One region of the Virgibacillus xinjiangensis genome, then DNA from elsewhere that is predicted to be linked to it. Evidence: riboswitches for the same ligand, from Rfam matches in the RefSeq annotation. Region 1 holds a riboswitch; each other region holds the start of a gene.
What was found. Region 1 has a riboswitch for preQ1 ahead of queF (preQ(1) synthase). Riboswitches for the same ligand answer to the same signal wherever they lie in the genome.
Positions count from the first base shown of each region.

Region 1 (9,873 bases):
AGTCTTGGGTCAATCGTTGCAAGCAACTATTATTATGACCTTCAATACAATCGGGACAATAGAGATCAGATAATGTTGCAAATGATCGGGAGTTCTCCACTCGAACGATGCGATACGATGACATTATTCTATACAATGGGCAGCCCGATGGCTTTATGGACACTCCGTTATATGGACTTCGGATTGCCGATCCATGTGCCTTCACCTTTTATTACGACATACCATCCCGAGTTGAATGGTGAATGGGTCAACTTTTATGATAGGGATGATGTGCTGGCATTTCCCTTGAAGCCGGTCAATGAGGCATTTGACTCCGCTGTTTCAGAAGACATTGCTGTAAACGCAGGTGGATTATTCACCGGTTGGAACCCGCTGTCCCATCTATCGTATGATAAAGATGAACAGGTTGCCGGCCGGATTGCATGTGGACTTGCTAGGACATGGAAAAAAATAAATGGTAAGCTAGGATAAGGGAAGATTTTCCCGGGAGGAGGATATAGGATGAATGAGGCAGATCAAATGAAAAAACTTGTTGGAGAAGCAGCAGTCGAGAATGTGGAAGATGGCATGAAAGTTGGACTCGGTTCCGGTTCGACCGTCTACTGGATGGTAAAAAAACTGGGAGAAAGAGTGAAAGAGGGACTTGATGTTGAAGGAGTCCCTACTTCCAACACTACTGCAGAGTGGGCAAGGGAATTCGGCGTACCATTGACGGACTTTTCCAAGGTTCAGGAGTTGGACCTGACAATTGATGGAGCAGATGAAGTGGATGAACAATTGCATCTCATCAAAGGCGGCGGCGGAGCATTGTTCCGTGAGAAAGTAGTAGCTGCTGCTGCAAAGGAACTCGTCATCATCGTCGACGGATCCAAACTTGTATCACAGTTAGGCAAATTTGCACTGCCAGTGGAGGTGCTGCCGTTTGGCTGGGAAGTGACCGCCAAGCATATTGCTGCGCTCGGGTGCTCACCACAGCTTCGGACTGCCGGTGAAGAGACATATGTCACCGATAATGGGAATTATATTCTGGATTGCCCTTTTGGACAAATTAAAGACCCGGCCACATTACATAATGATTTGAAAGACATTGTCGGAGTAATAGAAACAGGTCTGTTCATCGGCATGGCCGATAAAATAGTGGTTGGCAAGCAAGATAAAGTGGAAGTGATTTCCAAAGCATAAAAAAGATGGGTCCCTGTCAGGCAAGGTAGCCGGCAGGGATTTTTGTGTTCATGGAAAAATGGGCACATAACCTTCTCTTCTTGCATATGCTGATAAGCGGGGTTTTTAGCTCGAAGAAAGGGTGATCAGCGTTGTGCGGGATAACAGGCATCATTGATAGGAAAAAGCCACTCTATCCGGAACGGCAAATCCTGCGGAAGATGACAGATACATTGATACTGCGGGGGCCGGATGACTCACAGGTTTGGATAGGCGGTAATGCAGCGTTCGGGCATAAACGGCTGGCTGTAGTGGATGTAGAAGGTGGGAAACAGCCGATGACCAAGTCCAAAAATGGTTGTTCCTATACGCTTGTATATAATGGGGAATTATATAATACAGCAGAGCTTCGGCGTGAACTCCTTAAACGTGGGTATAGCTTCCAGACCACATCGGATACGGAAGTGTTGTTGACTTCCTATATGGAATGGAAAGATGAGTGTGTCGACCGCTTGAACGGCATCTATGCATTCGGCATCTGGGATGAACAGGAACAGCGCCTCTTTATGGCAAGGGATCGACTGGGAGTGAAACCGTTATTTTTCCTGGAGAAGGAAGGCAGGCTTCTCTTCGGTTCTGAAATAAAAGCGATTTTGAAACATCCAGATACCAAGGCGGAACTGGAACGGGATGGCATGGCGGAAATATTCGGACTCGGCCCATCCAGGACTCCGGGTCATGGGATCTTCAAGGACATTAGGGAGCTTCGAGGTGGCCATGTACTTACTTACTCAAAAGATGGGTTGAAAGTCTCGCGCTATTGGAACCTGGTGAGTGAAAAACATGATGATTCCGTAAATGAAACGGCATCCAATGTCCGAGATTTGTCTGTCGATGCGGTTCAGCGACAGCTGGTTTCCGATGTGCCGGTTTCCACCTTTTTGTCCGGTGGGCTGGATTCCAGTGCCATTACAGCGATAGCCGCTGATTATTTCCGTAAGGAGGGAAGGGGAGTGCTTCCAACCTTTTCCATCGATTATGAAGGGAATGAGCAGCATTTTCAGGCAAGCAAGTTTCAACCTTCCACCGATCAGCCCTGGATAGATAAGATGGTGCAATACTGTTCGACCGACCACCATGATGAAGTGATATCCGGTTCGGAATTAGCAGCATATTTGAAGGAATCCGTACGGCTCAGAGATCAGCCCGGCATGGCGGATATTGATTCTTCCATGTTGTGGTTCTGCCGCAAGATAAAGCAACATACGACTGTCAGCCTCTCTGGGGAGTGTGCGGATGAGATTTTCGGCGGATATCCGTGGTTTCATGACCCTCATTCATCTAGTGACATTGGGTTTCCGTGGATGCGCTCACTTGACGCCCGGATTGATCTTCTTCACCCGGAATGGCAGAAGAAGTTGGACATGAAAACATATGTGCAAGACAGAAGCAGGGAAACACGTCGGGAGACACCACGGCTTGACGGGGAGAAAGAGCAAGATGCACGCAGGAGGGAATTATTTTATTTGAACATGCATTGGTTCATGGCCCAATTGCTGGACCGAAAAGACAGGATGAGCATGGGAGCCAGCTTGGAGGTCCGCGTCCCTTTTGCCGATCATAAGCTGGTGGAATATGTTTGGAATATCCCATGGGAAATCAAAATGCATGGCGGCAGGGAAAAGGGGATTTTGCGGAAAGCCTTGGAAGGGATATTGCCGGATGACGTCCTGTACCGGAAAAAAAGCCCTTATCCAAGAACTTTCCAGCCAGAGTATACGAAGGCTGCTGTAAAATGGATGGATGAAATCCTTGCCGACGCAGACTCCCCATTATTCGAATTTTTGAAGCGGGAGAAAGTGGAGGCCATTAACCGTAGCGGAGGGAAGGAGTTCAAGGATCCGTGGTATGGTCAGCTGATGAAAGGCCCGCAATTGATTGCCCACTTATGCCAAATTGACTATTGGCTTCGTGAGTATGATGTAAAAGCCAGTAATTAGGAATGGAATTGTATGCAGGCGGATCCTTTCTCTGCCTAAGACATACAGGACACCAAAAACCCTGCCGTTCTTCCGGCAGGGTTTTTGGTGTTCCCAAGAAGTCCATTTAATTGGACAGTTTGCTTTTCAATTTTGGAGGTTGGGGGTATATTAATGGATGGGTCTTGAAATGAGGAGTGATTCTATTGGTATTCGTAATATTTTTTCTTGCTGCTGCATTAACCGTCTATACTGCCATGAAATTGTCCGAGTATGCGGACGTTATCAGTGAAAAGACCACGATGGGCGGTATGATTGTCGGAACCATCCTTCTTGCCGGGGCAACCTCCCTTCCAGAGGTGACTACCAGTTTCTCGGCGGTAGTGATTGGCAATATCGACATAGCGATCGGTAATATGTTGGGATCGAATTTATTCAACCTGCTGATTCTAGCTGTGTTTGACCTATTGTATCGAAGAAGACAGCTGTATCATCAAGCAGGGAGAAGCCATTTATTCTCAGCAGTACTTGGTTTGTTCCTGATGCTGGTTGTTACTTTGGCTCTCTTTTTGCGGATTGATTATACGATTATAGGCATTGGGGTGGATGCCCTTCTGGTACTTCTTATATACATTATTGGTATGGTCATCATCAGCCGTCTGCCTTCTGCCCCAGAACCGACAGAGGCACTGATGGGCGATGGTCCAGAGACGGAAACGAATGAACCGGCAAAAGACATGTCGATTAAAAAAGCGGTCATCGGTTTCATCATTGCTGCCATAGCCATCCTTCTAGCGGGGACCGTATTATCGATCACCGGTGATCAGATTGCAGTCATTACCGGTATGGGTTCAAGTTTTGTCGGCAGCTTCCTGATTGCAGCTACGACATCCTTACCGGAAGCTGTTTCCGTGTACGCTGCCTTGAGGCTGAAGAACATGAATCTTGCAGTAGGCTCGATCCTCGGAAGCAACATGTTCAACATGATCATCCTCGCAATATCTGATGCTGTTTACCAAGGCGGTTCCATATTGGCCGATGTTTCCCAGTCGAATGTGTATACTGGAATTGCCATTACTCTACTTTCCGCGGTACTGATTTGGGCATTGCTGAGAAAGCGTTCAGCTTCTCTGTGGACATACAGCATCCCGTCAATGATAACAGTCATAGGATATTTCATCGTTTCCTATCTGTTGTTCCAAGGATAATCATCACGAGTAAAAAAGGGGTACCTCCTTCAATGGGTACCCCTTTTTAGATGATTTCATAATTCAATATTTGTTCTGCGTTGGTGATACGGGCTACGGTCGGAGTTTTCATATCCTGGCTGATGCCACCTAGTAAGTTGCCATTCCGGTAGGGAACCACTTCAACCTTTTCTACGTTTCTTAAAGAGTGGATGAACTCAGAGAGAAGAATTAAATCCTCATCTTGGTCGCTGATGCCTGAAATCAGTTCATGGCGGATCCATACAGGGACGTGCTGTTCCGCCAAATGTTCAGCGAACTCCAGAATATGACGGTTGGTGATTCCGGTGAGTGCTTTATGTTTAAGAGGATTAATTTGCTTCAGGTTGAGCAGTACAAGGTCCGTTTTAGACAGAAGCTGATTCAGCTGCCGCAGGAAAAAATCGGATTTGGTGTAGCAGCTTCCAGCAGTGTCAATGGCTGTATGTACGCCGAGTTTCTTCAACTCACCAAAGAGTTTATTTAGAAATTTGGTATGGAGCAAGGCTTCACCGCCACTTACAGTTACTCCTCCTCCCGAAGCTTGCAGGAACGGAAGATAGGTCGTCACATCCTCTATGATTTCTTCAACAGTAATATCCCTGCCTTCTGAAATTTTCCGGCTGTCCGGATGATGACAGGATTTACAACGCATCGGGCATCCTTGCATGATCAATAAATAACGGAGGCCGGGACCGTGATCTTTTGTACATGTCTGTATGGAATGGATTCGATCCTTCATCTGTTCTGCTCCTCTCGGAAACTTCTGTCCGCCGTAAATATGGCGCCGGACAGAAGTATAATATAAGGTATGTAACAGTTCTATAGGTTCAATATATCACAAGATGAGCCCTTCTACCGTGGAAAATATTACAATAATGTGTATATTACAAAGGCAAAAATTTGCAGATGACAGAGAAGTGGCGACAGTGTATAATATGAATGTTGAATACGTGAGAGGTTCTTAGTCCAACCCTCTATAAAAAACTAAGCACTATTCATGAAATGAAGCCATGTGCCTTAGGACACATGGCTTTTTTATATTTCAGCACATGATGGCATTTCTGTCAGATGGAAATCCAGAAACTATGGAAGGAAGAAGAGAAGGAGGAGATTGTATGAAAAAACAGGATGTATCTGAATTGACCCTGCTGGGGAACCAAGGTGTCAGCTATGATTTTGATTATAATCCCGAGGTGCTTGAGACATTTGAAAACAATCATCAGGACCGTGACTACTTCGTGAAATTCAATTGTCCGGAATTCACTACATTATGCCCCATTACCAATCAGCCAGACTTTGCGACCGTTTATATCAGCTATATTCCCGACGTGAAAATGGTGGAGAGCAAAGCGTTGAAACTGTACCTCTTCAGTTTCCGCAACCACGGCGGTTTCCATGAGGACAGTATGAATATCATTATGAATGATCTGGTTAAACTCATGGATCCACGGTATATCGAAGTGTGGGGGAAATTCACCCCGCGTGGTGGGATTTCCATCGATCCTTACTGCAATTACGGACGTCCTGGCACCAAGTACGAAAAAATCGCGGAACATCGGATGATGAACCATGATATGTATCCGGAAACCATTGATAACCGCTGATAGCGGGAGCCAGGGTTGGACTAGAACCTCACCTATGTACAGGGAGGATTAATAATGTTTGTCTATTTGAATGCTTTATTTGTCGGGCTTTTAGTTGTTTCCAATATTCTTGGGGTAAAGCTTTTCAGTGTCGGTGAGTTCATTCTGCCGGCAGCAGTGATCGTCTATGTTATCACCTTTTTGGTTACCGATGTAATTGGTGAGGTCTACGGAAGGGACGCGGCAAGAAAAACCGTGCAGGCAGGTTTCTTTACCCAGGTGCTCGTGATGGTGTTCGTTTTTATTGCAATACAACTTCCTGCAGCACCTAATTTTGGCTTCCAAGCAGAATTCGAAACCATTCTCGGCGGCAGTTTCCGGGTCATGCTGGCCAGTCTATTATCTTATGTTGCCAGCCAGCATTTGGACGTGAGTCTTTTCCACCGGCTGAAATCCCACCATGGAGAGAAGAAACTATGGTTGAGAAACAATATTTCCACAGCTGCCGCCCAACTCGTGGATACCACCATTTTCATTGCGGTTGCCTTTTGGGGAATGGTACCGACAGGTGTTCTCCTTGGTATGATTGCAACCCAATATGTATTTAAACTGATCGTGGCGCTCATTGATACACCCATCGTCTATCTGCTGGTCTACATGGCCAGGAAACGCGGAACACAAGAGCAGTCAGAACTTGCCTTGCGTCATTCCTCCTGAGGAATGACGTTTTTTTATGGGGCTGATTTTTAAAATTAAATCAGCAGGGCATGGAGGAAATAGCAGAAGCGCAGAGTAATCAGCAGAAGGACGATTCCATCACCCTTTATTCGGATCTGAGGCCTTGCTCATAGAAACTGAAGGATCCTGCCGTAAGTTATTAAACAATCAACTTGTCCGATATTGAATAAGTACTTGTTTCCAAAAATTCTGCAGGGGGAATATAGAAGTTTAAAATAGTATCAAGTATAACGGCTTACCGGGCAGATATATCCTGGAAATAAAGCGCTTTAATTGCTATGATAAAGCAACATAATATTACGGCTGAATAATAATTGTATTGAAGGAGGAATTGGGTTGAAAGGTCAGTATATGATGTCGATTGATCAAGGTACAACCAGTTCGAGAGCCATACTCATTGATCATTCAGGGGAAATTGTTGCCACAGGCCAGAAGGAGTTTGAACAGTTCTTTCCCCGTCCCGGTTGGGTAGAACATGACGCCAATGAAATTTGGACATCTGTGCTTGGCTGTATCGCCGATGTCTTAAGGAAATCGGAAATAGAGCCAAATCAGGTCGCAGGCATCGGTATTACCAACCAACGGGAGACAACTGTTGTCTGGGATCGGCATACAGGAAGACCGATTCACAAGGCCATCGTCTGGCAGTCCCGGCAGACAGCCGATATTTGCAGGAAGCTGGAGGAACAAGGCTATGCAGAGATGATCAGGAGAAAGACCGGTTTGCTGATCGATCCCTATTTTTCCGGGACGAAGGTCAAGTGGATTCTCGACCATGTCGACGGTGCAAGGGAAAAGGCAGAAAAAGGAGATCTGCTATTTGGAACAATCGATACCTGGCTGGTGCATAAACTGTCGGGTGGGAAGGCACAGGTGACAGATTATTCCAATGCCTCCCGCACCATGATGTTCAATATATATGACTTGCAGTGGGACGATGAGCTGTTGGAAATGCTGGATGTGCCAAAGAGTATGCTGCCGGAAGTCCGTCCATCTTCTGAGGAATATGCCAAGACAGTGGGCTACCATTTCTTTGGGCATGAGATTCCTATCGCAGGCATTGCAGGGGATCAGCAGGCAGCATTGTTCGGCCAGGCTTGTTTTGAAAAAGGCATGGCAAAAAATACGTACGGGACTGGCGGATTCATGCTGATGAATACAGGAGAAGAAGGTGTCAGTTCACAGCATGGTCTGTTGACGACATTAGCTTGGGGTGTGGACGGAAAAGTTGAATATGCCTTGGAAGGGAGCATCTTCGTGTCCGGATCGGCCATCCAATGGTTGAGGGATGGTTTGCAGATTATCCGGGACGCCTCGGAAAGTGAGACTTATGCAGAAAAGGTGGACTCGACGGAGGGCGTCTATATGGTCCCTGCCTTTGTCGGGCTTGGCACCCCCTACTGGGACAGTGAAGCTCGCGGAGCATTTTTCGGCATCACCCGAGGAACTAGAAAAGAACATATGATACGCGCCACTTTGGAATCTCTTGCATACCAATCACGTGATGTCCTTGATGCCATGGTGGAGGATTCCGGTATCGATCTGAAGACACTAAGGGTGGATGGAGGAGTCGTTAAGAACGATTTTCTCATGCAATTCCAGAGCGACATGCTTGGGGTTCCGGTGGAAAGACCGGCATTTCAGGAAACAACTGCACTAGGGGCGGCATATCTTGCCGGTTTGGCGGTAGGCTATTGGAAAGACAAGGAACAGATAGCCCGCCAATGGCAGAACGAAAAAACCTTCCGTGCAGAAATGGACGACGATCACCGCGCTCGCCTTTATGCAGGGTGGAGAAAAGCAGTCGAAGCAGCGAGAGCTTTCAAATAAGAAAATGATTGACAAGCCGGGATGCCATGCCCGGCTTTCTGCTGTTCCAAGTGTTCATCCCCTATAATCTGGCAAGTTTCTCCTTATAACTTTTCTTAGAAAAGAAATATTTATGACTTTCCAAAAAACCACCTACACAAACCCTATTAAGTATGCTAGAATAATTAAATTATTAGAATCTTTACAGTTTAAACTGTTATGAAAAATGAATGACAACTATTTGGAAGGTGGGTTACAGAATGGAAAAACCAGAAAAAGATCTACGCATCAAGAGTCAGGTGTTCTCAGATGACGCCATGCGTGCTCCTAACAGGGCAATGCTGCGCGCGGTTGGAATCGATGATGAGGATTTCAAGAAGCCGATGGTCGGGATCGCCAGCACATGGAGTGAAGTGACCCCATGTAATATACATATCGATGATTTGGCGATCAGTGCCAAAAAGGGAGCAAAAGAGGCAGGAGCAGCTCCACTCATCTTCAATACGATCACTGTATCGGATGGTATCTCCATGGGAACACAAGGTATGCGATATTCCCTGCCGAGCCGTGACGTGATCGCCGATTCCATTGAAACAGTGGTCGGCGCTGAGAACCTGGACGGGTTTGTAGCAATCGGTGCGTGTGATAAAAACATCCCGGGCTGTATGATCGCGATTGCGAATTCGGATGTTCCCGCTGTATTCGTTTATGGGGGGACAATTGCCCCTGGACGTCACCGTGGAAAAGACATCGACATTGTCTCTGTATTTGAAGGGGTAGGCCGACATAATAATGGTGACATAGATGATGAGGAATTGAGATCCATCGAATGCAGTGCCTGTCCAGGAGCAGGTGCCTGTGGTGGCATGTATACTGCAAACACGATGGCATCCGCGGTGGAAGCAATGGGTATGAGTCTGCCTGGAAGCTCATCCAACCCGGCTGAGTCAGATGAGAAGGCTGAAGACTGTGCGAACGCTGGTGAAGCATTGTACAACCTTCTCGATCAAGGGATTTATCCAAAAGATATTATGACAAAAGAGGCCTTTGAAAATGCTATCACGGTTGTTATGGCTCTTGGAGGCTCTACCAATGCAATCCTTCACCTGCTATCAATCGCTCATGCTGCGAAAGTGGATCTGTCTATAGACGATTTTAACCGTCTTCAGGAAAAGGTGCCGCATTTGGCTGACCTTAAACCAAGCGGGCAATATGTCATGCAGGACCTGCATCGCGTTGGCGGTGTACAAGCAGTCATGAAGCTTTTGTATGAAGAAGGATATTTGCATGGCGACTGCCTGACAGTAACTGGCAAGACAGTTGCTGAAAACCTGGCAGAGGCGCCAAGCCTTGCAGAGGGACAGGAAGTGATCA
Region 1 is NZ_JBHRSA010000015.1:32,355-42,227, forward strand. Features, by position in the region: gene ACFOGI_RS04855 (chemotaxis protein) at 1-471, shown strand, start outside; gene rpiA (ribose-5-phosphate isomerase RpiA) at 502-1,182, shown strand; gene asnB (asparagine synthase (glutamine-hydrolyzing)) at 1,314-3,161, shown strand; gene ACFOGI_RS04870 (sodium:calcium antiporter) at 3,347-4,348, shown strand; gene ACFOGI_RS04875 (radical SAM protein) at 4,395-5,108, opposite strand; PreQ1 riboswitch class I at 5,318-5,363, shown strand; gene queF (preQ(1) synthase) at 5,485-5,973, shown strand; gene ACFOGI_RS04885 (queuosine precursor transporter) at 6,028-6,669, shown strand; gene glpK (glycerol kinase GlpK) at 7,042-8,520, shown strand; gene ilvD (dihydroxy-acid dehydratase) at 8,760-9,873, shown strand, end outside.

Region 2 (9,873 bases), on a different contig from region 1:
ATAGCTTTTTTAACCAAATCAGCTGTTACGCTTTAACAACGTTAGCTGCTTGAGGTCCGCGGTTTCCTTCTTCGATATCGAAAGTCACTGTTTGACCTTCTTCCAAAGTTTTGAAACCTTCTTCTTGGATTGCTGAGAAGTGTACGAATACGTCGTCTCCGCCTTCAACTTCAATGAATCCAAAACCTTTTTCTGCGTTAAACCATTTTACTGAACCTGTGTTCATTGTTAAATTCCTCCATGTGCTCGTTTGGCACGTTTATTACTATTTCTGTTCTTTCACTTTCAAGATGGTACTGCTGTGTAATCTGAGAAGAGATCTTGTATTGCTTCCGAACATCAATAATTAATTATAGTATAACACACAGTCCAAAAAATATATACTCTTTTTATAAAAAAATCCTATTGTTTTTCGGGATAATTTTTTTTCGTCTTCAAATGCTATGGATAAGCACGTTGAAGGGGGAACTGAATGATGAGTGGAAAACCGAAAGGGCCGAAGCAGAAGAAGCATCCGGATTTGCCGCAGAGCCCGCAGCAGCCATATGGTGAGCCGTTGCAGGGGAACAAGGATGTAAAGCAGAAGAACCATTCGAGGCAGAACCGCAATCCGCACCATGGCCTATAATATAGAAGAAAGACAGCCGGGATGGCTGTCTTTGTTTTAATTTGATTTCTTTTCTTCTATCTCCAAACGTTTCCTTTCCAGGTTCAATCGTTCCTTCTCCAAACTCAATGCTTCCCGCTTGAATTCGTAATACTTTTTGGTTGAAAAGATGCCCATGACCAGACTTACAATGACAACAAGCATGATGAATACTAAAAATAAATCCATTTCGACCCACCCCATATTTTTCAAATCTACCATGCCATCATACCATAGCAGTTGGTGAACGGAAGAATCTAATCCCTGCAGCCAAGCATGCCATCGTGTACCTACATATTCACGTTATTTTACGCAATAAGCCCAGATGGAAGAGTACTTGATAACTGTACACCTCGTTTTGCTCGTATTATGATAACACTACGTAGAAAAGACGGGGAGGGGTTTTTTATGTGGAAGGATTTCAAGGAATTCGCGTTCAAGGGGAATGTGTTGGATTTGGCGGTGGCAGTGGTGATTGGTGCTGCTTTTGGAGCGATTGTGACCTCTCTGGTGGAAAATATCATCACACCGACGGTCGGCATCCTGCTTGGCGGGGTGGACTTCACCAAACTTTCCCTCACGGTTGGCAGTTCGGAAATACTCTATGGAAATTTCCTGCAGTCGGTGTTCGATTTCTTCGTCATCTCTTTTTCCATCTTCCTGATCATCCGGGTATTGATGAAGTTCAAACGGGAGAAGGAGGAAGAAGAAGTAGCAGCTGAGGAAGAGGAAGCAGATGTGCGGGAAGAGCTGCTGACAGAGATAAGGGATCTGTTGAAAGAACAGAACCGGAAGCTGAAGTAAGCTAGGTGGCCAAGAGTAAACTGGCGGCCCGCAGCAAATCCTGTACACCCGCGTCGTTCACTGGATGGAAGGGCAGTTGGGAATTGCCGGTCTTTCAGCTTCAGGAAAGGTGGTATATAGATGGAGATTTTGACGGTAACAGGATATAAACCCATGGAATTGAATATTTTCAAGGAAGATGATCCCCGAATTGCTTTCATCAAGGCAGCTGTGGAAAAAAGGTTGATCGGTTTTATTGAAGAGGGACTGGAATGGGTGCTGGTTTCCGGACAGATGGGGGTCGAGTTGTGGACAGCTGAAGTGGTTTTGGATCTGAAAGAGCAATATGACATCAATCTGGGGATCTTCCCTCCGTTTGAGAACCAGGAATCCCGCTGGCCGGAGCCATTGCAGGAGAAATATCAAGAGCTGATGATGGTGGCTGATTTTTTCAAACCCATCTATAAAGGGGAATACAAAGGCGCTTTCCAGTTCAAGGCGAAAAACATGTGGCTGGCTGATAAAAGTGATGCCTGCCTGGTGTTGATGGATGATGAATTTCCGGGAAGTACGCGATTCTTCCACCAAGCTGCAAAGGAACAAGAGAATTATCCGATCTATACGATCACCCCGGCCGACCTGGACGATATCGTAGAGGAAATGCGCATGTCAGACCCGGATTATTGGGGGTAGAACCTGCTGCCTGGAAAATAATCTCGCTTTTTGTGCATATACATAGAGAAACAGGTATAAGGAAAGGCGGAATGGCCTTGTATTATTATCCCGTTTCTTACAGGCAGCAAAATGGTCCGCGGCGGGTGATCACGGTAGATGGCAAGGGAAGTGTATCGGCAGCCCCGGATGCAGCAAGTGTCCAGTTGGGGGTCGTCACGGAGAATGACATGCTCGCGCAGGCACAGGAAGAGAACAATGCCACGATGAACAGGGTGTTGGAAGCGTTGCGGGATCAGGGAATCCCGGCGGAGGACATCCGCACGACTGTTTATCAGATAGAGCCGAGATATGACTATGTGGACGGTGCGCAGGTGTTCAGAGGTTATGAAGTCCGGCATGAGGTGACAGTGACCATCTCGGATCTTGCCCGAATCGGCAGGGTCATCGATGCCGCCGTACAGAGTGGAGCCAATCGCGTTTCAGGGGTGCAGTTTTTCATGGCAAACCAAGGGGCGGCATACCAGCAGGCGTTGCAAAAGGCTTATGAAAATGCTGTTGCCAAAGCGGCTGCACTCGCCGCAGCCATGCAGGTATCCTTGGATGTGACGCCCATCCATATTACCGAACAATCCACCCCCACGATCCAGCCGTACACTGCTGTTGCCCTTGCTGAAGATGCAGGGACACCAATCGAGCCAGGACAACTGACCGTCACAGCGGAAATAGAAGCAGCGTTCATGTACGGGCCAGGGCAGTAATGGAACTTCCTGGCTGAACGCGCATGTTGGAGAAAAATTGACTGTATAAAAATGGGAGCATTGCTGGAAAATAAATGTTATAATAATCGGAAATATTTCCATCAATCAAAAGAGGGGGATGACATGGAGTTTGTAATCCGGAGGGCAGGAAAGAAGGATATCAAACACATCCAGCAGGTGGCTGTGACGAGCTGGAATGCGACCTATAAGGGGATCATTCCTCTGGAGATCCAAAAGAAATTTCTCCAGAATGCCTACAGTGCCAAAACCATGAAGAAACGCCTGAAACACACCCATCTGTTTGTAGCGGAGGCGGATGACCGGATTGTCGGTTTTGCGAACTTCTCAGATGTGAAGGAGAGAGGGAGGGTGGAACTCGGCGCCATCTATCTCTATCCGCATTATCAGGGGAAAGGGATCGGCAGTGCTTTGCTTCAGGAAGGGATCGATCAGCTAGGCGGCGTGGAGGAAGTCTACTTGAATGTGGAGAAGCAGAATGAAATCGGGAAGAACTTTTATCATGCAAAGGGGTTTGAGCAGGTATCCGAGTTCCAGGATACATTTGACGGGCATATCTTGAACACGCTCCAGATGGTATTGAAGGTGGAGAATAAAGCAGGAACAGCTTAAGCTATGCATCAAGCGGTCTACTTCAGGGGAGGAAGAGCTGCATGTGTTATGAGGGAAGGATTTCTGCCTGGGCGGGATATCTGCTGACCATAGGAATGTTGATTTCCGTCCAATTGTCCAGCTATGCCGTTTTATGCTATATCCCGTTTTGTTTGGTGGTGCTCTCCTTGAAATGGCGGATATGGATGGAGGGGGAATCTGTGCATGTGCGGGCCCTCTTGTTCGGCCAGCGTGTGTACCGGAAGATGTACCGGTCGGATGAAGTTGTAGAAATGAAATTCTTGCGCACCGGATGGACAAGGAAAGCGGCAACGATAAAGGTGAAGGATGGTTGGAGGGTGAAAATAGAGAACCATCAACCCGCTGGCATCTTTCGAGAACTGGATGACTTTGCCGTCCGTAACAGGATCCCGATCCGTAAAACCAAGGACTATCATCTGCTGGAACGGATGGAGCGTACGAGGGAGGCCTCAGGCTAGGAGTGTGAGGAATCTGGACTGTCCCATGATCCTTCCTCTTGTTTAAAAACTTCTCTAAGAGGAATTATATAGGTAACCTTTTGTTTAGGAGGAAAAATCCATGGGACGATTGATTCGTAGATTGATCAAATACGGACCGATGATCTATCCGGTTGTACGGAAGTTTTTAAATAAGCGGAAACAACAGAATACCACGACAAGCGGGCGCTAAGATCTTCCGGACTCTCCGGAGGATTTTTTTCTATCTGTGCATGGTTTGTGGATACGCATGCAAGGTTCATCGGGAGCTGCCATCTACGTTTACAGGAGGCTGCACTGGTCGATCGGGAATACTGGAACAACAGGGGGGAGAGAATAAAACGTTTATGGCGGACATATGGTTATGGTATACTTTCATGGAAAACAGAAAAAAGAAGTCTGCTTTTTGGCAGGAGAGGTTCGCAATTCCATCCCTCTATAAAAAACTAAGGAGATCAGACAACACGGCTTCTTGGGTGTTGTTTTTTTTGATGGAAACATGCTTGCTTCTCTTCTTTTTAAAGAAAAAGGGGAGGAATAAAAATGGATAACCGAAAGGCAATTGTTGTATTCAGCGGTGGACAGGATAGTACCACCTGTCTCTTCTGGGCGCTGGAAACATTCGATGAGGTGGAAGCTGTAACGTTCCAGTATGGACAGCGGCATCACGAGGAACTGGACTGTGCCAAGGAGATTTGCCAAACGCTTGATGTACCGCATCATGAACTGGATATGTCCTTATTGAACCAGCTGGCCCCGAATGCGTTGACGCGTGGAGACATGAAAATTACGGAAGGGGAGGACGGCCCACCATCTACCTTTGTACCGGGGAGAAATCTGCTGTTCCTGTCTTTCGCAGGTGTATTGGCAAAGCAAGTAGGTGCCGCTCACTTGATCACCGGTGTAGGAGAAACGGACTTCAGCGGATACCCGGATTGCCGGGATGTCTTCATGAAATCGTTGAATGTGACGCTGAATCTGTCCATGGATCAGGAATTTGTCATCCATACGCCGCTGATGTGGCTTGATAAGGCAGAGGTATGGGAACTCAGTGACCAACTGGGAGCTTTCGAGTTTGTCAAAGAACATACGCTCACCTGCTATAACGGGGTGAAGGGAAGCGGATGCGGCGAATGTCCTGCCTGCAAACTCCGCAACAGAGGTCTGAAGCAATATGAGGCCCGCAAGGCGGGGGTGCATGCTGAATGATGCAGCAGATCTATCCGCCGGCTGTTCATGATTTTTCGTATGAAATCAACAAAGATTTCCATTTCGCTGCCGCTCATTATATCCCACATGAAGATGCCGGTACGTGCAGGCAGCGGCATGGCCATACATATTTCACCAACATCACCGTTGCCGGGGATGAATTGGACCACACTGGGTTCTTGGTGAATTTCAAAGTGGTGAAAGATCTGATCCATAAGCGGTTCGACCACCAGACGCTGAACGATGATGAGGGCTTTTCAGATGTTGATGCAGAACTTTTCCCTACCACGGAGGTTGCGGCGCGGACCATTTGGGAAATTGTCCAGGGCTATCTGAACACCCTCCCGAACAAGCCGGCATGTGTGCAGGTATACCTGCGGGAGACACCGACCAGTTACTGCATCTACCGTCCAAAGGAGGTGCGCTCCTGATGACGATACCTGTGATGGAAATATTCGGGCCCACCATTCAAGGGGAAGGGATGGTCATCGGCAGAAAGACGATGTTCGTCCGTACCGCTGGATGTGACTATTCCTGTTCCTGGTGTGATTCCAAATTCACCTGGGACGGTTCGGAAAAAGATGCTATCCGGAAAATGGAGCCGGAAGAAATCTTTGAAGCATTGAAAGAGGCGGGTGGTGAGAACTTCGGCCATGTCACCATTTCCGGCGGGAATCCTGCATTGTTGGCAAGATTGGATGGGCTGGTCGATCTCCTGCATGAACATGGCATGAAGGTGGCATTGGAGACGCAGGGGAGCAAGTGGCAGGACTGGTTTATCCATATTGACGACCTGACACTGTCACCGAAACCGCCGAGCTCCGGCATGAAGACGGATTTTTCCGTACTGGATTTCATTATAGATTCATTGCAACGCAAGCAGAAGGGGGAATTCAGCCTGAAAGTGGTCATTTTTGAGGAAGCGGACTTGGAATACGCTCAGCATATCCATCAGCGGTATCCGGATGTCGAGCTGTTCCTCCAGGTGGGGAATGATGACCTGGAGACCGTGGAGGAGCAGGAATTCCTTCCTTATTCACTGCGCAGATATGAGCGGTTGATCGATCGGGTGATGGAGGATGATATATTGAAAGATGTGCGGGTGCTGCCGCAACTCCATACGTATCTGTGGGGGAACAAGCGCGGGGTGTGATGGCTGCGGATTCCGGCGTTCATGTGCGTTCTACTAAGAATCCTTCGCGTGCCGCTTGGTAAGCCGCAAGTAGCGCCTCACACCCGCCGCTGCGGAAATTCCACTACGCTTTCCGCGGGTGACCCGTGAGCTCTCTCGAACTACGTTCTTCGCGATCTCACTCTGGTCACGGTTCCCGCAGGACCCTTCGTGGATTTCCTCCGCTGGTTTGGTGATTTGATTGTAGTGATGTCTGTAGCTGTAAGAGAATAGAAGAATTCAATGATAGCCGGGTGATTTTAGGTGATTGATCCACAGTCATTCGAAAATCAGATCGATTCCATAGCGTAGACAAAATACGTAGACTCCAGTGGGAACAGCACGAGTATGAAGACCCCTCAGGAAGCGTCCTTTGCTTCCGAGGAGACTGAAGCCGTGCCCACGGAAAGCGAAGTATTTTGTCACAGCGGCGGCAGTATTCTGCTGTATTCGCCATAGATTGGAGCTCCATTAAAGCAATAAGCAATATAACCACTAAAAAAGGCTTAGAGACATTTTCTCTAAGCCTTTTTCTGCAGCATTCTATTTTTTCTTGCATCAAAGCAGGATAATTATGGAAACATCTTGAATAATTACATAGAAGGTTTTAAAAGCGGAGAAGGTGGGATTCGAACCCACGCGACGGTTGCCCGTCCTAATGCATTTCGAGTGCATCCCCTTCAGCCGGACTTGGGTACTTCTCCATCATAGAAATGGTGCTGGTAGGGTGAACCCCCACACGAACATAGCGAGTAATGTGTCTATCAACTCTGCTACACCTGCCAATAAAAACCACATAAAAAATAATAATCCTTTTTTTCGATTTCTTCAAGGGATTTGCGTGGATTTTTTTTGCTCCAATATAAGATGAAATGATGGAGTATTTGGAATGAAAGCATACTACAAACAGGAATGGAGGATAATCAATGAAAAAGCCTATGCCCATTTTCGGGCTGATTCTATTGCTGGCGAGCGCCGGCTTGGCAGTATTCTTGTGGATGGAAACGGAAAGGACAACAGAAGACCAGGCAGAAAGTGCAGCAGCGATGGAAGAGGAGGCGGAGGATGATGGTCATACGGAAGAGATTTCCGAGCAGAGGGAAAAGATCAAGGGCAGTATCAGCGAGCAAGAGCTTCAGGAGTTTGAGGAACAGGGATTGAATCCATTCGGTGAGGACAGGCCCCATTATGAATTGACGGATGACTATTACCAGGAGTATATCCATGGTATGTCCCATCAAAAGGTGAAGGCGTCGAAAAAATGGGGGTTCTACGAGATTCACCCACAGCGGATCAACTGGCTGTTGGAAGGCATGGAGAAGGTCGCACTGGATCATGAGGATGTCTATCGGAGAATCCTTTTGAAGTGGAAGGAAGGGGATTTTTCCACGGCAGATGCCGACCATAACGCTGTCTGGGAACTGCAGGGTGGAACTGTAGGAAAGGCCAGCGGTGTCATGGATCCGGAAGAAGAACAGGCATACTTGGAAAGTGAGAAAGAGTAAGTGAGTAAAAAACGATAAGCAGTTTTCTTGCCAGTTTTCCTCCTCTTTTGTAACAATGAAGACAGTACTTAGTTTATAAAATGGAGGAATCAATACATGAAAATAGCAGCTTTGGTAGGTAGTAACAGGAAAGACTCATACAACAGACAGCTTACTGCATACATGCAGAAAAGGTATGACGGGAAATTGGACATAGAAGTCCTCCCGATCGACCAGCTTCCATTCTATAATCAGGATGACGAACTCAATCCGCCTCAAATTGTAGAGGACCTACGTAGTATCATCAAGGAGAGCGATGGTATCCTTATTGCAACACCGGAATACAATGGTTCCATTTCCGGAATGTTGAAGAATGCTCTCGACTGGTTTTCCCGTGTGGATCAGGTCATGGTCAATAAACCGACCATGATTGTCGGTGCGTCCATGGGAGCTCTGGGCACTGTCAAGGCCCAACTGCAACTTCGCCAGATCCTTAATGCGCCTGGAATCGGTGCTTTGACCCTGCCGGGAAATGAGGTAGTGATCGGCACTGTTCATGAAAAAATCGATGCTGACGGCAACTTAATGGATGAGCAGACCATTTCCTTCCTTGATCATGTTGTGGAAAACTTCATTAAATGGGCGGAAAATGTGAAATTCTATAGCTAAATAGTATATAAATGGAAGGACACGTCTCCCGTCATAGGACTAGGGGCGTGTTTTTTCATGGGAAGGCAAAGGAATTTGGCAAAATGTGTAAGACATGTTGTATAATCAAACATGTAATAGAAGTGGTCCAGCAATAATCGACCATATTTCTTAGTGATTGATAGATTGGGAGGGTAAACAATGAAAAAGTTACTTATTTTGGCATTCCTTGTTCCTATGTTATTGGCTGCGTGTTCGAATGATGAACCTGCCGATGAACCGACAGACACGGATCAAGAGGAAACGACAGAGAATGGTCAGGAAGAGGAAACAGCCGGTGAAAATGAAGAAGAGCCTGCTGATGAAACGACAGATGAATCGGATCAGGCAGGGGAAGACAATGAAGCAGCAGATGAAGGTGGAACCGCTGAAGAGGCACCAGAAGAAGAAGCTGATGACACCGAAGGAACAGAAGACGGATCAACTGAGGAACAGAAGAACAATGAAGCTCGGGAGAGAGAAGAGGTTACGTTCCAAGGGTTGGCTGATTCCCATTCCATGGAGGTCCAGACAGCCGAAGGAGATGTAAAGGTCGTATCCTTCTCTCCAGATGATTATGAATTGCTGGGCGAATTATCCCCAGGCACCACCATTTCCTATGAATTGACAGAAACGGAAGATGGTATGGTGTATGCAGAGAATGTAGAGGTCGTCGAATAAACCAGACGGCGCCAATGAAAATATGAGTAGAAGTTCAGGCACGCTTTCGGTCCTATGACAGAAGGCGTGTTTTTTTGATTGATTAGACTGGGGAGATCGGGACCATCGGCAAGTATGTGCCCGTTATCAAGCCATATACCTGCGTTTTCACCCCGCTGAATCGTTCTAGGAAAGAAACAGCACATTAAATGACTGAAAAATCTCCTTTTTTTTACTATTGATCTTTGGTATCATAAGTGTATGTTTAGCAATTGACAAACTTTTCTCATAGGTACAAATAATCAAAAAGGGGGAATTGTTTTATGAGAGAAAGAAAATGGTTTGCAGCAGTGCTGATGATTGGACTTGCTCTTCTGCTGGCAGCTTGCGGCTCCGGGGAAGATGTGGATGGGGCAGAAGAAGGCACGGCTGAATTAGAGGATAGTTATACGGTGGTCAGTGACAACTCCTTTGTTCCTTTTGAATTCATGAAAGACGGAGAGCATGTCGGTTTTGACATCGACCTGATCAACGCCATCGCTGATGAGGCGGGTTTTGAAATCGAGATGGAGACCACCAACTTTGATGGTATCATCCCTGGCCTCCAGACAGGTCAATTCGATATTGCCATTGCGGGGATCGGTATTACCGAAGAAAGGAAGAAGAGCATCGA
Region 2 is NZ_JBHRSA010000053.1:28,649-38,521, forward strand. Features, by position in the region: gene ACFOGI_RS14690 (cold-shock protein) at 26-226, opposite strand; gene ACFOGI_RS14695 (small acid-soluble spore protein P) at 476-628, shown strand; gene ACFOGI_RS14700 (hypothetical protein) at 665-835, opposite strand; gene mscL (large conductance mechanosensitive channel protein MscL) at 1,055-1,450, shown strand; gene ACFOGI_RS14710 (SLOG family protein) at 1,571-2,122, shown strand; gene ACFOGI_RS14715 (SIMPL domain-containing protein) at 2,200-2,862, shown strand; gene ACFOGI_RS14720 (GNAT family N-acetyltransferase) at 2,986-3,492, shown strand; gene ACFOGI_RS14725 (hypothetical protein) at 3,534-3,971, shown strand; PreQ1 riboswitch class I at 4,399-4,445, shown strand; gene queC (7-cyano-7-deazaguanine synthase QueC) at 4,533-5,198, shown strand; gene ACFOGI_RS14735 (6-pyruvoyl trahydropterin synthase family protein) at 5,195-5,629, shown strand; gene queE (7-carboxy-7-deazaguanine synthase QueE) at 5,629-6,351, shown strand; tRNA gene ACFOGI_RS14745 (tRNA-Ser) at 6,984-7,073, opposite strand; gene ACFOGI_RS14750 (DUF6241 domain-containing protein) at 7,296-7,874, shown strand; gene ACFOGI_RS14755 (NADPH-dependent FMN reductase) at 7,971-8,522, shown strand; gene ACFOGI_RS14760 (hypothetical protein) at 8,703-9,221, shown strand; gene ACFOGI_RS14765 (transporter substrate-binding domain-containing protein) at 9,524-9,873, shown strand, end outside.
Region 2: linked by a shared signal. The riboswitch ahead of queC (7-cyano-7-deazaguanine synthase QueC) and the one ahead of queF (preQ(1) synthase) in region 1 are both predicted to bind preQ1.

Region 3 (9,873 bases), on a different contig from region 1:
CATCATAAAGAGAAGCTGCAATCTGGAGGTGGTTCCTGATGGTTGGCACTCTTTTCACAGGGGCAGGTTCACTTTTCAGCATAGGGTTAAAAAGGGAGAGGATACGCATACCTCTTTGGATGGCAGGTATCACCTTTTTCACCCTCTTGGTTCCGGGAGCGTTTACCGAACTGTATCCTTCCCAAAATGATAGGATGGGCATTGCTGAGACCATGCGCAACCCTGCGATGACAGCATTGATAGGACCCGGCAACTTGGATAACTATACGATAGGGGCTATGACTGTCCATCAAATGCTGTTGTTTACTGCATTGACAGTTGCTTTCATGAATATTCTGCTGATGAGCAGACATACGCGGGGAGATGAAGAAGAGGGGAGAGAGGAAATGCTTCGTGCCTTGCCGGTCGGGCGTCTTTCCCACCTACAGGCCTCCTTTATGTTGGCTTTAGTTACAAATTTGCTGCTTGCTCTGATTATAGGGGTTGGGTTATATGCCCTGAGGATAGAGGGTATGTTTCTCGAAGGCTCCCTTTTATATGGAACGGCTCTTGGGGGAATAGGATTATTTTTCGCGGGAGTTACAGCAATCTCTGCCCAGCTGGTGGAGACTTCCAGAGGAACAGCAGGTTTAACGATAGCAGTATTGCTATTTTCCTACCTGGCCCGGGGAATGACAGATATTAACGATCAGACATGGTCCTGGTTCTCACCATTGGGTTGGGTGACGAAAACGGAAGCCTATACGTCAAACAACTGGGGCCCTGTATTATTGATGGCTATTGCTGCATGTCTGCTGTTAGTTGCAGCATATTATCTGAACGCGAAGAGGGATATAGGGACCGGACTCCTCCCTTCTAAACCAGGAAGGGCACATGCCTCATGGGCTTTGAGCAGCCCGGTGGGGCTTTCGCTCAGGCTTCAGAGGACAGGGATGGCTGCCTGGGGAGTCGGTCTCTTGGTGATGGGGCTATCTTATGGCTCCGTATTAGGGGATCTGGAAGGATTCTTTGAAGGGAATGAACTATTGCAACAGATGTTGGACGAAGATGATCGTCTTACGATAGTGGAACAGTTTCTTCCGGTGCTAATGGTGGTGGTCGCCATTTTATCCAGTATTCCTCCTCTTCTGTCCATGCTTAAATTAACTGGTGAAGAGAGGAAAGGAAGGGTGGGTCATCTGCTTGGCAGGCAAATATCCCGCCAGAAATTGATGGCAAGTTATCTTATGGTAGCAGCAGTAAATGCCTTTGTCATGCTCTCGCTTGCGGTTATTGGCCTGTGGGTTGCAGGTAATGCAGTGATGGAAGAAGGATTGTCTTTTTGGTTTTTATACGGTGCTGGGATGGCCTATTATCCTGCTTTCCTGGTAATGCTCGGCTTAACCATGTTGTTAATCGGGGTGCTGCCGAATTACACCAAGCTGGTTTGGCTCTATTTGGCTTATTCATTCATGATTGTCTATTGGGGCGGATTATTCGATTTATCGGACTGGGCAGGCAAGTTATCCCCTTATGGGCACGTCCCTCAAGTGCCGATAGATGAATGGACAGTGTTACCGGTAATTGTTCTGATCGTTTGTGCTGTCATTTTAGCGGTAGGAGGATTTATAGGATATGCAAAGCGGGATATCGATGCCGGATAACTAGCAAACCGATCATCCAGTCTAGGTTTTGAAAGGAATAGGAATAGAAAAATGGTCCGGCTCATCAGCCGGGCCATTTTCCGTCTATAGCTTGACAATTGTCCTGCCCCGCACCTTGCTTTGCAGGATTTTGTCCAGTACAGCAGGGACTTCCTCTAAGGAGACTTCATGCACAATTTCTGTTTCCAGGGAATGTGGTTTCAGGTCATCAGCCAGCCTGTTCCAAACTTCTCTCCTGAGTTCCATAGGGCATTGGACAGAGTCTATGCCGAGCCAGTTGACACCTCTCCCGATGAATGGCAGGACAGTAGTGGAAACCTCTATACCACCGACCATTCCACTGGTCGCAACAGAGCCGCCGGATTGGAGGCTGCTGAGAATAAATTGCAAGGTTTTTCCACCGACTGGATCAATAGCACCAGCCCACTGTTTCTTTCTGGTAGGGGTCCCGGCCGTATCTGTAATTTCTTCTCTATCGATTATTTGCGCAGCTCCCAGTTTTTCCAAGTATTCCTGTTCGGATGACTTGCCGGTAGCGGCGGCAACCTGATATCCTTTTTTAGCTAACATATCGACAGCGAGACTGCCTACTCCGCCGGTGGCTCCAGCAACCAGTACTGGTCCCTTATCAGGGTTCAGGCCATTATCTTCTAGCCGTTGGATGGATAGACCAGCTGTCAGGCCAGCTGTTCCGAGAATCATTGCTTCCCTCATCGTCAATCCATCCGGAAGAGGGACCACCCATTCTTTAGGTACTCTTGCAACTTCACTGTAACCACCCCAATGGCCGGTACCTAGTGCATAGCTGGTCACAATCACCTGGTCACCTTCTGAGAACGCTGGTGTCTCGGAATGTATGATCGTTCCGGCCAAATCAATCCCCGGGACTAATGGGAACTTCTCTACCAACTGTTGCTGGATACCAACAATGGCATCCTTATAATTGACACTGGAATAGGCGACTCTGATGGTGACGTCTCCGTCTGGCAGATCGCTTTGGTCACACTGCTTCACTTTCAACTGGCCATTTTCCTTTTCTTTATCAAGCACCAATGCCTGAAATTGATCCATTAGATGGTCATCCTTTCCTCCAATTAATCTTACTATCATTTTAATTGTCTTGAAGCCAAGTTTAAAGCAATCTGGTTTAGAGAGGGATGATAACAGCACCCACATGAATATAGAAGGCATTAGGCGAATGCTCGTCAACGGGGAAGAAGGTTGGACTCATTAACCTCCTGATTCCCGGGAATTATATAGAGTGAGTTGGGTCGACAATGGTCAAAGAGAGGAGAAAGCCATTCATGAGTACATTGATCGTGACAGATGAAATCATCATTCACGCTCCTTTGTCCAAAGTATGGAAAGTACTCACCTATCCAATCTACATCAGAAGGTGGGATGACTTCCCTGATACCTGCCGCGAACACCCGCTCAAGGCAGGACAAGTGTATTTTTGGGAGCTTCCAAGAGGAGGTTATTCAAGCCATACCGTAGTGAAATTGGAAAGGGAGAGGCGGATGCATATTTCACTCTTATCCACAACCAGGGGATATCCTTTTCAGATACGAACTGTTGGTACATGAGAAAAACACTCGTCTCAGACTAAGGCACGGAGACTTTTCCGTCTTGACGAACGGCCAAGATTATTACGAAGCTGCTGCTGAATTTGCTGACGTGGCAAAACATCGAATAAAGCAACTGGCAGAATATGATTAGTAAAACCCTCCGGTGTGGAGGGTTTTAAGGGTTAATATGGATCGGCGTCATGGCCTTTCTCGACTGCGTCCTGTGGACCTTTTTCGCTGTCCTCATTTCCTAGCGGTCCAGGTTTGGAATTTTGCCCCATCATTTTCTTGGCCTCTGCAAGGCCTTCTCGCAGGCGGCGTCCATATTCTTCATCGGCAGATTCGGCAAGCTCTACCATCTTATCCTGGATGCGTTGGTCGCATTCTGACAAGTCCCCTACGAGGTTGCTGATCAATTCATCCTTTTCCCAGTCTTCAAACATACGATATGTTTCGCCGGCTTGTTTCGTATTTTCTTCTCGGTCAATAGTTTCCCTTACCAATTTCCCCTTGACTTCAGGAGTGTATTCTTTCCCGGATTGTTCAGCTTCTTGGAATCCACCAAGAATGGATGGTTCATAATTGATGCTTGGGTTTTTGTTGCCTCCCACGCGGCGGTCTACTTCATAACGCATGTTGCCGCCTTCCTGGTTGGTGTTCACCTGCTTTTGCGCCCGGTTGATCGGCAGCTGGAGATAGTTTGCGCCGACGCGGTAACGCTGGGTATCTGAATAGGAAAATGTCCTTCCCTGCAGCATTTTATCGTCAGAGAAATCCAGCCCGTCTACAAGTACCCCGGTACCAAATGCTGATTGTTCCACTTCGGCGTGGTAGTCTTCCGGGTTTTTATTCAACACCATTTTACCAACAGGCAGCCATGGGAACTGGTCCTCTGGCCAGAGTTTTGTATCATCCAGCGGGTCAAAATCTAATTCTGGATGCTCGTCGTCGCTCATGATTTGCACATATAGTTCCCATTCTGGATATTCTCCTCGTTCGATTGCCTCATATAAATCCTCTGTTGCATGGTTGAAGTTATTGGCCTGGATTTCTTCCGCCTCTTTCTGGGTCAGGTTCTTAATTCCTTGTTTCGGTTCCCAATGGTACTTCACGAGTACCGCCTCACCCTCTTGGTTCACCCATTTATACGTATTGACACCAGACCCCTGCATCTGACGATAATTCGCCGGGATTCCCCATGGAGAGTATACAAAGGTCACCATATGGAAGGATTCTGGAGAGCTTGCACAGAAGTCGAAGAAGCGCTGGCTGTCCTGGATGTTCGTTACTGGATCTGGCTTGAATGCATGGATCATATCGGGAAACTTCATCGCATCACGGATGAAGAAAATCTTCAAGTTGTTTCCGACCAAGTCCCAGTTTCCATCTTCTGTATAGAACTTCACCGCAAAGCCTCGGGGATCCCGTAAGGTCTCTGGGGAATGTCCGCCATGGATGACCGATGAAAAACGGACAAATACAGGGGTCTGCTTCCCCTTTTCCTGAAAAAGCTTCGCTCTTGTATACTTGGATACCGGTTCATCACCTGCAGTGCCATATGCTTCAAAATATCCATGAGCACCAGCGCCACGGGCATGTACTATACGTTCAGGAACTTTCTCCCTGTCAAAGTGACTGATCTTTTCGATGAAATCATAGTTCTCCAATGTACTTGGCCCTCGATTTCCAACTGTGCGTATACTTTGGTTGTTGGTAACCGGATGGCCTTGTCTGTTCGTTAGCGTGTCATCTTTTTCATAATTCGTTCTTTGATTATGTTTGCCTTCAGCCATTCTATATCTCCTCTTTCCATTAGTGTGTTGGTAATGACAAAGGGCGATTCCCGATTCGGAATCTGAGGTACTAATATATAGAATGACCGTTTAGGATGAGGTTTATTAAATTTCTTGTGGAAGTGGAGTTTTATAAGATCCGTGCCGTGGAGAAAGATATGATAGGGACCACGTGATGTGAAGTGATAAATATGGGAGGGCAGGCAGTTCAATGAGGAAGGCAGGTTGCCGGCGCGGTAATTGCTGCACCGGCACTAAGATTCATCAATTTGCAGGCACCAACCGGACAGGGACCCCTTCTGTCTGTGCTTCTTCATAGCATTTAATCAATCCATGTTCCCGGATATCTTGCTTTTTCACCCGTTTTTGATTTACCGTTACTTCAACAGGACCTTCAAACGGGAAGGTTTCCAAAGAAACAGTCTGTTCATCCAACCAGTTGATGCCAATCGGATTTTTATGAAAGCCATCCAATTCAAATGGGAGGGGGATGCCCTGCTTGAAAAATGGATGCTCATCCTGCTTGCCCACCCCCGGGTCGTTTATACATACATAGAGGGAGAAGTTATCACCAAGCTGGACCAGCCCATAATGAAAGTTAAACAAACGTTTGTTGAAATCGGGAAGGTTCTCCATAATTCGTTCTTGTCTTGCTGTTTCTTGTCGGACAAATAGGTCTGCTTGCCTTGAGGATTCCGCAGCAATAAAGCGTTTGTAATGTTCACTGCAAAGAAGCGCAGCATAAGGGTCTGCCTTTTCCACTTCATCTATCCCAAGGGTATACAAGATCACTTTCGGGTGAATGGGGAAGTCGGTAAAGGTGAAAGGCTCCTGCTTTGCATCATTCCAAAAAGGTTGTTTATCAAATTCTTTCCAGCCTAGGTCATGCTGCTCGATTGCATATAGTACAGACTCTTTTCTTCCCTTGCCTTCAAATAAATTGTCTTTCCATCTTTCCATAATTTCTCCGGAAAGCTTGGCGTGATGGTGTTGCTCCACCAAAACGAAATCGTTATCATGTTCCCTGATAATCATCCTCCGCACATCCTTTCGATTTGCTACCTACTTTGTATTTTTCCCTATATAGATGAATATGTAAACAGTTAAAAAAATAGCAGGCTTCATCCTTCCAGATGAAGCCTGCTTGTCATATCAATTGTTGAAAACGTAAACGCTTGTTGAGTGCATACATAACTGGAATTCCAACTGCCAATACAACAAACTCCCCTGCAGCGGTGGTCAGCCATGTGAAGAGGAAAGGCAGACCAAGTGCCAGGTTCAATTCAAAGGCAATAATAAACATGTTAAAAGAAAAAATCAGGGTATTAAGAACTAATAGTACCCACGTATTCTTGATATATTTTGCCAATAAAATGATAAGTCCGAGCGACACAGCGGAGTGGGCCACCCCGAAAATCAAATCATACATACCCAATGGGGAGAACAGCAGATTGCTGAGGAACACTCCAAGGACTATACCGAAAAAGTACTTTTTATTGAACACTACAAGGTGGTTGAACATTTCTGGAATCCTGAACTGCACATTGGTGAATCCAAAGGGTTGAATGACCATGGAAACAGCAATATATAAGGCTGCCAATACAGCATTGACGACAATTGTATTTGTTTTCATTATCTTCTCTCCTTAGTTTTTTATCGTGGGAGGGTCTCGAACCACGTATTTTAACTTACCAAGTATAATATAAAAAGATGGAAATGGGAAGGATACGAGTACTTCAAGGGGACATCTAGTTGACAATTATAGGGAAAGAACTCTACAATTTACATAAAGTAACCTAGTTTATTATTGTAACTAATATAATGTAAAGGGAGATTATCATGGAAACTAAATTTTTTGAAAACCCGGCAACCTATGTGGGGCAAGTGTGCATCAATGTTACCAATCTGGATCGATCTATTGCTTTCTATGAAGAAGTAGTGGGGTTCAACGTGCTGGAAAGGGCGGGGAATAGTGCGTCTCTGACAGCTGATGGAAAACGTCCAATCCTGACCATAGTCGAGCCGGAGGGCTCCATGCCGAAAGAAGAGCGGAAAGCCGGACTGTTCCACTTCGCTATATTACTTCCTTCCCGGGAGGACCTCTCCAGCTTTTTGACACATCTGATAAAGGCGGGACGCACCTTGCAGTTAGGTGCCTCGGATCATCATGTGAGTGAAGCTCTGTATTTCAATGACCCGGATGGTAATGGCATCGAGGTATATAGGGATCGTCTGTCAGATGAATGGAGTTGGAACGGTAGTACCGTGAAAATGGTGACAGATCCGTTGGATGCTGACAGTCTTGTCGCGGAAAGTGACCGGGAATGGGAAGGTCTTCCTTCTGATACAGTGATGGGGCATATTCATCTGCATGTAGCTGACCTGAAAAAGACGGAAGCTTTTTATAAAAATGGCCTTGGGTTTGATATAGTGGCTACCTATCCAGGAGCATTGTTCACTTCAACAGCCGGCTATCATCATCATATCGGGTTGAACATATGGAATGGGGAGGGGGCTGGAAAACCTTCTCCGAATAGCGCCGGACTCCGCTGGTTTTCTCTTCTATTCCCGGACAAGGAAATGAGGGAAAAAGCTATAGATCGACTTCAGCAATCAGGCGTGGATGTAGAGGAAACGGGAGAAGGTTATAAAGTGGAAGATCCGTCCGGAAATCATATACAGTTGATCGTATGATGAGGGGATCCTCAGTTGTATGAAAAAAACGTTCTGCCTTAATCAGCAGAACGTTTTTGCCATATCAGAAACGTCATTTTTTGATGGTTTGATACCATTTTTTGGCAGCCGCCACTTCTCCCATGGTCAACTGATGGCCCCGGTTTTCCCAATGCAGCTGTACATCTGCACCAGCGTTTTCGAGCAGCGATTTCAACTCTTCGGATTCCTGGGAAGGACAGATAGGATCATTGATCCCCGCAGCAATGAATATATTCTTTCCTGTTAGATCAGGGAGGTTGATCCCTCTGCGCGGCACCATTGGATGATGCAGGATGGCACCTGATAAGGCGTCTTGGTGATGGAACAACAAGCTTGCTGCAATATTTGCTCCATTGGAGTAGCCTACTGCGATGATATTTTCTCTATCGAAGTCATATTTCTCAGCAGCCTCATCGAGAAACTCAAAGAGCTCTTTGGTCCGATAGATAAGGTCTTCCTCATCAAATACACCCTCCGCAAGGCGTTTGAAGAAACGCGGCATGCCATTTTCAGAAATATTCCCTCGTACACTTAAAACATTTGCCTCAGGATCGATCTCCTTGGCAAGGGGCAATAGATCTTCTTCCGTCCCGCCGGTGCCGTGAAGCAGAAGCAGTGTAGGTTTATTCTGGTTCTTACCTTTTTGAAAAATGTGTTTCATAGATGGTTCCTCCTATTTTATTCATTCTGTATCGTTACATTTAGATTTCGTTGTCCATGCCTATTTTTTTAAGAGCTTCCACAATCGTTTCTTTCTCTTGGTGGGAAATACCGGAGAAAATCTCCTCGATTACCTCTTGATGTTTAGGGAAGATTTCATCCATCAGCAAAATTCCTTCTTCGGTGATATGGATGTAGACTACTCGCCGGTCCTCTGTGCACGGCTGCCTTTCCAGAAGGCCCTTTGCTTCCAATTTATCAATCACATAGGTAATAGAGCCGGTGTTGATCAAGACTGCTTCGGAAATCTGCTTCACCGTCAATCTTCCTTTATGATATAAAGCTTCCAGTACAGCGAAGTCAGAAGATTTCATTCCATAGTTCTTAATATCCTCTTTCACTCGCTCCATTACGGTCTTGGATGACTTCATCAGTACCACGAAAGTCTTCAATGATAAATTGTCGTTCATGATGCCACCCCCAATATAAGTTAAATCTAATCTACTTGAATTTTATTATATTGAATTCATATTAAAATAATTATTTAATACTGTCAATCAGCATCCGAGGGGCCAAGTGTGGTAATGGAGCTTAAGGGGAAGAGGAATGATAGGATTTTTATCAACAGTGAAAAAGGAAGGGATAGAATGGGTTTAACCAAGAGGCAAGTTTCTGATATCGCAAAAAACCATGAACTGATGATACGGGAAGATTTTATTGAGTTTAATGAATCTGGGTTGGATTTCCAAGTAGTCTTTGCCAATGATATGGAGGGAGAACAATGGGTGCTCCGGATTCCTCGTCGTGCTGACGTTATTGCACATGCAGTCAGGGAGAAAAAAACACTGGATTTGGTAAGCCCTCACTTGTCGGTGTCCGCCCCAAAATGGGAAGTGTTTTCTGATGAATTAATTGCCTATAAAATACTGCCTGGAATTCCGGCAGGGACGGTCGACCCGGAGAAGAAATCCTATGTATGGGAAATAGATGAGGAGAACGTTCCGATCATCTATCATGAAACACTCGCAAGGGCGATGGCCTCTCTTCATCAGATCAATAGGCAGTATATGGAAGAAGCGGGTATGCATACGTTCTCCATTTCAGAAATCAGAGATAATATGAGGCACAGAATAGAGAAGGTCGAAGAGGACTACGGAGTTGCTGAAGAACTATGGAATCGCTGGCAGGCATGGCTGAATAATGATTCTCTATGGCCGGAGAGCACGGCACTGGTGCATGGCGATCTTCACCCAGGCCACATACTCATTGATCACACAAGCAGGGTAACTGGTCTGATTGATTGGACGGAAGCCAGGGTGGATGATCCTGCCACCGATTTTGTTGCTCATTATATGGCATTTGGGGAAGATGCTTTGAACAGGCTGATAGAAGCCTATGATAAAGCCGGAGGTTATGTGTGGCCTTTCATGGCAGAGCATGTGAAGGAACTGCAGGCGGCCTACCCGGTCACTGTAGCAGAATTTGCCGAGCGTT
Region 3 is NZ_JBHRSA010000057.1:71,603-81,475, reverse strand. Features, by position in the region: gene ACFOGI_RS15890 (ABC transporter ATP-binding protein) at 1-39, shown strand, start outside; gene ACFOGI_RS15885 (ABC transporter permease) at 39-1,643, shown strand; gene ACFOGI_RS15880 (acrylyl-CoA reductase family protein) at 1,728-2,714, opposite strand; gene ACFOGI_RS15875 (hypothetical protein) at 2,948-3,229, shown strand; gene ACFOGI_RS15870 (catalase) at 3,394-5,004, opposite strand; gene ACFOGI_RS15865 (DUF3891 family protein) at 5,269-6,039, opposite strand; gene ACFOGI_RS15860 (QueT transporter family protein) at 6,152-6,637, opposite strand; PreQ1 riboswitch class I at 6,644-6,688, opposite strand; gene ACFOGI_RS15855 (VOC family protein) at 6,844-7,698, shown strand; gene ACFOGI_RS15850 (alpha/beta hydrolase) at 7,772-8,380, opposite strand; gene ACFOGI_RS15845 (MarR family winged helix-turn-helix transcriptional regulator) at 8,421-8,849, opposite strand; gene ACFOGI_RS15840 (macrolide 2'-phosphotransferase) at 9,027-9,873, shown strand, end outside.
Region 3: linked by a shared signal. The riboswitch ahead of ACFOGI_RS15860 (QueT transporter family protein) and the one ahead of queF (preQ(1) synthase) in region 1 are both predicted to bind preQ1.